2 linked regions of the Actinoplanes teichomyceticus ATCC 31121 genome follow. The protein of the gene in region 1 interacts with the protein of each later gene in a pairwise test. Links are inferred from orthologs where the notes say so. Each region holds a gene or a part of one and is shown on either strand. Other genes may lie near its edges.

What was found.
Region 2: the proteins of ACTEI_RS09830 (region 1) and ACTEI_RS25515 interact in binary tests that used the Escherichia coli proteins (3 or more experiments, as listed by UniProt). The link is inferred for Actinoplanes teichomyceticus ATCC 31121 from one-to-one orthologs.

The regions. Positions count from the first base shown.
Region 1 is NZ_CP023865.1:2,159,100-2,162,154, forward strand. Bases 106-2,846 are described here. They hold ACTEI_RS09830 (2,3-dihydro-2,3-dihydroxybenzoate dehydrogenase), read left to right. Parts: upstream 106-953; coding sequence 954-1,739; downstream 1,740-2,846. Other genes in these bases: ACTEI_RS09825 (arylamine N-acetyltransferase family protein), read left to right, coding at 106-922; ACTEI_RS09835 (isochorismatase family protein), read left to right, coding at 1,776-2,435; ACTEI_RS09840 (anthranilate synthase family protein), read left to right, coding at 2,432-2,846. In the rest of the region: more of ACTEI_RS09825, read left to right, coding at 98-105; more of ACTEI_RS09840, read left to right, coding at 2,847-3,055. UniProt on the Escherichia coli protein: Involved in the biosynthesis of the siderophore enterobactin (enterochelin), which is a macrocyclic trimeric lactone of N-(2,3-dihydroxybenzoyl)-serine.
Region 2 is NZ_CP023865.1:5,830,577-5,833,764, reverse strand. Bases 123-2,996 are described here. They hold ACTEI_RS25515 ((2,3-dihydroxybenzoyl)adenylate synthase), read right to left. Parts: upstream 2,451-2,996; coding sequence 795-2,450; downstream 123-794. Other genes in these bases: ACTEI_RS25510 (type I polyketide synthase), read left to right, coding at 2,678-2,996; ACTEI_RS25520 (SCP2 sterol-binding domain-containing protein), read right to left, coding at 332-766; rfbB (dTDP-glucose 4,6-dehydratase), read right to left, coding at 123-301. In the rest of the region: more of rfbB, read right to left, coding at 1-122; more of ACTEI_RS25510, read left to right, coding at 2,997-3,188. UniProt on the Escherichia coli protein: Involved in the biosynthesis of the siderophore enterobactin (enterochelin), which is a macrocyclic trimeric lactone of N-(2,3-dihydroxybenzoyl)-serine.

The sequences.
Region 1 (3,055 bases):
GGACGGTCCGTGCCCTATAAGTCCCTTTTATGGGATATAGTCCGATATGGGAAGGGGTGCCGGTCGGCCGAAAGCCGGAAATCGACGAGGGAGCGGTGTGGCCGCAGCGGAACACGACTTCGATCTGGACGGCTATCTGCGCCGGATCGGGTGGGCGGGTGATGCCGTCGCGGACGCCGTCACGCTGCGGTCGCTGCATCGGGCCCACGTCCAGAGCATCCCCTTCGAGAATGTCGACGTCTTCCTGCTGCGCACCGTGCCGTCCCTCGCCCTGTCCGCCGTGGCGGACAAGATGGTGCGCGGCCGTCGGGGCGGGGCCTGCTACGAGCACAACATCCTGCTCGCCGCGGCCCTGCGGGCGATCGGCTTCCGGGTCACCTATCTGACCGGCCGGGTCCTGGCCCGCGCCGTGACCAGGCTGCCGCGCACCCACCTGCTGCTGCGGGTGGACGTGCCCGGCGCGCCGGTGCCGTACATCGCCGACGTGGGCTTCGGGTCGACCACCGCCCTGCTGGAGGCGATTCCGCTGGTGGACGGCGCCGAGTCGGTCCAGAGCGGACGGCGTTTCCGGCTGCGCCGGCGGCCTCGCCCCGAGGCCTCCGACCTGTGGGCGCTGCAAGCCGTCCGGGGCGCCGCCTGGGACGACCAGTACGAGTTCACGCTGGAACCGTTCGAGGAGATCGACATCTTCCCGATGAACTGGCACGTCGCAACGAACCCGCGCTCGCCCGCGCGGCAGAACCTGTACGTCGGCATCGCCAGGCCGCGGGGACATCTGATCGTCATCGGCATGCGGCTGATCGAGGTGACCCCGGACGGGGCCCGCAGGGTCCGTGCGCTGCGCGACCAGCGGGAGCTCGGCCGGGTGCTGGCGGACGACTTCGCCATCGACGTGCCGGCCGGCGCCCGCTGGCCGGCCTGACCGGCGTCGCGGAGATCATGGAGAGGACGGCATGACCACGGTGGACTTCGCCGGCAAGATCGCCCTGGTGACCGGCGCGGCGGGCGGCATCGGCGCGGCGGTGGCCCGGACCCTGGCCGCCCGGGGAGCCACGGTCGCGGCGGTGGACCGCGACCGGGAGGCGCTCCGATCGGCCGGGAGACGGCACCAGGCGGACGGACTGCCGGTCCGGGCGTTCCCGGCGGACGTCTCCTCCAGTGCCGAGGTCGCCGCGGCGGTGACCGCGATCGAACGCGACCTCGGCCCGATCGACCTGTTGGTCAACGCGTCGGGTGTGCTGCGCACGGGCGAGGTGATCTCGTACGCGGAGCAGGACTGGCACGACACCTTCGCGGCCAACGTCAACGGGGTCTTCCTCGTGTCACGGGCCGTGGTGGCCGCGATGGTGCGGCGCGGCTCCGGAGCGGTGGTGACGATCGCGTCGAACGCCGCGGACACGCCACGGACCGGCATGGCGGCCTACGCCGCCTCCAAGGCCGCGGTCGCGATGTTCACCAAATCGCTGGGTCTGGAAGTGGCCCGGCACGGCATCCGGTGCAACGTGGTCGCGCCGGGCTCGACCGGCACGCCGATGCTCAGCCAGCTGTGGAGCGCCGGGCAGGGCCCGCGCACCTCCATCGACGGTACGCCCTCGGAGTACCGCCTCGGCATCCCGCTGGGCAAGATCGCGACGCCCGAGGACGTGGCCGAGGCGACGGCTTTTCTGCTGTCGGACCGGGCCGGACACATCACGCTGCAGACGCTCACCGTCGACGGCGGCGCGACGCTCGGCGTCTGAGCGACGTCCAGCCGGCCCAGAACAAGAGGGAGAACAGTGGCAGGCCTACCAGTCATCGAGTCGTACCCCATGCCCGGCGCCGACGAGCTCCCCGGGCGGATCGCTGCCTGGACACCCGACCCGGCCCGGGCGGTTCTGCTGATCCACGACATGCAGAAGTACTTCCTCCGGGCCTTTCCCACGGACTGCTCGCCGCTGGCCGAGCTGACCGGCAACGTGATCCGGCTGCGGCGGGCCTGCGCGCGTGCGGGGACGCCGGTGGCGTACACGATGCAGCCCGGCGGCATGACCCCACGGCAGCGCGGGCTGCTCGCGGACTTCTGGGGTCCGGGGATGACCGCCGACCCGGCGCATCGCGAGGTCGTCGACGGGCTAGCCCCGGCGCCGGGCGACTGGATCCTCACCAAGTGGCGGTACAGCGCCTTCCACCGCACCGACCTGTTGGCGGGGATGCGCCGCAGCGGGCGCGACCAGCTGCTGGTGTGCGGCGTGTACGCCCACGTAGGCGTCCTGATGACGGCCTGTGAGGCTTTCACCCACGACATCCAGCCGTTCCTGGCCGCGGACGCGGTCGCCGACTTCACGCCGCAGCACCACCGGATGGCCCTGGACTACGCCGCGGGGCGCTGCGCCGTGGTGGCCACCACCGACCGGCTGCTCGCGGACCTCGGCGCGGCGCCGGAGACCCGCGGATGACCGGGCACGACCTGCTGCGCCGGGTCCTGGCGGGCCGGGAGCCGGCGTACGCCCTGCTGCACCGGCCGGAGTCGGCGGCCGCCGGCGACCTGGAGATCCTGCTGGGTGAGCTGTCCGAGGTGGACAGCCTCGACGACCTGCCGGTGCCCTCGGCGCCGGGCGGGCGGCGCGGGCACGAGGTGCTGGCGCTGATCCCGTACCGGCAGGTCCGGGAGCGCGGCTACCTCGCGCCCGACGACGGCGCGCCGCTGCTGGCGATGGCGGTCCGCGAGCAGGGCGCCGTCCCGCTGACCGAGGCGCTGTCCGGGATCGAGGACGTCTCCGTCACCCTGCACGACGCCCGGTTCGAGCCGGACGACGCCGGATACGCCGCGACCGTGCGGCGCGTCATCGACGAGGAGATCGGGCGGGGCGAGGGCGCGAACTTCGTCATCAAGCGATCCTTCCGCGCCGACATCGGCGGCCACACCCCGGGCGCGGCGCTGGCGTTCTTCCGCCGGCTGGTGGCCGGTGAGCAGGGCGCGTACTGGACGTTCCTCGTGCACACCCCGGAACGCATCCTCGTCGGCGCGACTCCGGAGCGGCACCTCAGCCTGGCCGGCGGAGTGGCCGCGATGAAC
Region 2 (3,188 bases), 3.7 Mb from region 1 along the record:
GGACGAACTGGTCCGCCGCGACCAGCGAGCGGTCCACGTGCGTCTCCGCGGCGAAATGCACGACGACGTCCTGGCCCGCGACCGCCCGGTCGACCACCTCCGGATCGCAGGTGTCACCGTGCACGAACCGGTAACCGTCCACCCCGGCGACCGGCGCGAGATTGGCCAGGTTGCCCGAGTACGTCAGCTTGTCCAGCACGGTGACCTGACTGCCGGCCGATCCGGGCAGCTGCCCGCGCAGGGTCGCGCGCACGAAATGCGATCCGATGAAACCCGCCCCACCCGTTACCAGGATGCGCACCTGTTCTCCTTCGTTTCAGCCCGGCCCGGGTCAGGGCGCGGGGATTTCGAACAGCGCGGGTACGCGGACGGTCAGCGCCATGTCCCCGCGCGCTTTGAGCCGGCCGAGCACCAGCATGGACACCGGACTGGAGCGGCCCGCGACCAAGCCGAGCAGCTCCATCGCGCCCAGGGTCAGCGTCAGCCGCGGTTCGTGGCGGGGCCGGTCCGACAGCGTGCACACACCATCGGCGATGACCAGTTCGTAGGTGTCGGCGCCGCCGTCGGGACGCCCGGTCACGCACCAGTGGATGACCGCGGACAGGGTGCCCGCTCGGTCTTGGCGCAGCAGTCCGGGCATCCGGGCGAAAATGCCGTTCAGCACGGTACGGCGGTGCGCACCCGCCATCGCCGCCTTCAGCTCCGCGGCAGGGGTGCGCCGGAGCAGCGCGGCGAAATCCTGCGGCTCCAGATCCGCCGGGTCCACATCGGTGAACATCGTTCTCCTCGGGGGTTCAGGGGTGCCGGCGCCGCGCGATGTCGGCCCGCAGCGCCTTCTTGTCGACCTTGCCGATGGCGGTGACCGGGAGGCTGTCCACCAGCTCTAGCCGCTCGGGCAGCTTGAACGCCGCCACCCCGGCCTCGCGCATGACGTCGCGCACCTGCGCCAACGTGACCGTGCTGCCCGCGCGCGGCACGACGTACAGGCAGACGGCTTCGCCGAGCTCAGGATCCGGCATCGCCACCGCGGCGGCCTGGCTCACCGTGGCCAGCTGGTGGGCGAAGTTCTCCACCTCCTCCGCGGCGATCTTCTCGCCGCCGCGGTTGATGAGATCCTTGTCGCGGCCCTCGATCACCAGGTTGCCGTCGGCGCGCAGCCGCACCACGTCCCCGGTGCGATACCAGCCGCCGGGCGGGTACGCCGCCGCGGTCAGCTCCGGCTCGCGGTAGTAACCGAGCGGCGTGTACGGCCCTCGGGTCAGCAGAATCCCGGGTTCCCCGATCGGCACCGGCGTCCCGTCCTCGTCGACCAGCAGCAGCTCGTCGTCGGGACAGATCGGCCGGCCCTGCGTGTGGTGCACCACCGCGTCGGGATCGCCGGGCCTGGTCATGCACAGCAAACCCTCGGCCATTCCGTACACCTGCTGCAGCCGGGCGCCCAGCGCGGGCGTGACCCGGGCGGCCACCTCGTCGGGCAGCCGCGACCCGGCCACCTGCACCAGGTCCAGCGAATCCAGGTCGGCGGCGGGGGAGCCGGCCAGGTGGTCCAGCCAGCGGATGACGGCAGCCGGCACGAGCGAGGTCATCGTGACCCGGTGCTCGGCGATCGCGGCCAGCGCCCGCTGCGGTGCGGGCGAGGCCAGGATCACGATGCGCCCGCCGCTGACCAGCGTGCCCAGGATGCCCGGCCCGGCCATCGGATAGCCGTGCGCGAGCGGCAGCACCGCCAGATACACCGTGTCCGGCCCGGCGCCGCAGATCCGCGCGGCCGTGCGCATCATGTACGCGTAGTCGTTGTGCGTGCGCGGGATGAGCTTGGGTCGCCCGGTGGTACCGCCGGACAGCAGGAACAACGCCACGTCACCGGGATCCGGGGCCGCGGCGCGAGCGCTGGTGTCGCCGGCCGGCGCGCACAGCGCCACCAGGTCGAGGCTGTCCGGCCGGTTCCGGCGTCCGGTCACCGCGACGTGCCGCAGGCCGGGCACCGCGGCGGCGACCTCGTGCGCCAGCTGCTCGTGGTCGAAACCGCGGACCGTGCCCGCCACCAGCAGCGCCCGCGCCTCGGTGAGCCGGGCAATCGCGGTCAGCTCCTGCCGCCGGTGCGCGGGCAGCGCCATCACCGGCACCACCCCACTGCGGAAACAGGCCAGCGCGATGACCACGAACTCCCAGCAGTTCGGCAGCTGCACGATGACCCGGTCACCGGCGCGCAGACCGAGACCGTGTAACCGTTGGGCCGCGCCGTCCACCCGCGACACCAGCTCGGCGAAGGTCAATGACACGTCGCCGTCGACGAGACAGATCGTCCCCGGGCGGCCGGCCGCCGCGTCGTCCAGATAGGCGCCCAGCGGCCGTTGTTCCCAGTAACCGCGGGCCACATAACGCTCCGCCAGCTCGTCGGGCCACGGCACCACCTCCGGCCGCCCGGCCCTCGACGCAGTCACGGACATGTGCTGTCTCCCTCTCTGCTGCGGGTCACCGCAAACGTTAGGAAAGGCACCGCGAAAATGCGTCTCCGGAATTGCTGGACAGCCTCGTGCTGCTGCGCACTCACGGAGATGCCCGGCCGGTTGCCGGCGGCGCACGATGTTTCGCAGTCGGTGCGCCGCAAGCCCCGCACACCGTGACCGGCCGGGAACCATTTCGGGTCGGCTTGTGCCCTGAGAGGAGCCGGAACGTGAGCCAGGATGGGGAATTCCCGGATGCCGTGGCCATCATCGGAATGAGTTGCCGGTTCGCCCCCGATCTCGACTCCCTGGAGAAATTCTGGGCCTTTCTCGCCGGCGGGCGTACCGCCGTCGCCGACATGCCCGCCAAACGATGGGATCCCTACGCCGCGAGCAATCCGCAGGCCACCGCCATTTTGCGCAGCACCACCCGCAAAGGCGCTTTCCTCGACGACATCGAGGGCTTCGACGCTGATTTCTTCGGCATCTCCCCGCGCGAAGCCGACTTCCTGGACCCGCAGCAGCGGATCATGCTGGAACTCGCGTGGGAGGCGCTGCACCACGCGGGGCTGCCCCCGCTGTCGCTGCGCGGCACCGACGCCGGCGTGTACGTCGCCGCGAACTCCAACGACTACGGCCGCCGCCTGCTCGAAGACCTCACCCGCACCGGCGCGTGGGCGGTCAACGGCACCACCTACTACGGCATCGCCAACCGCATCTCCTACTTCCTGGACCTGCGCG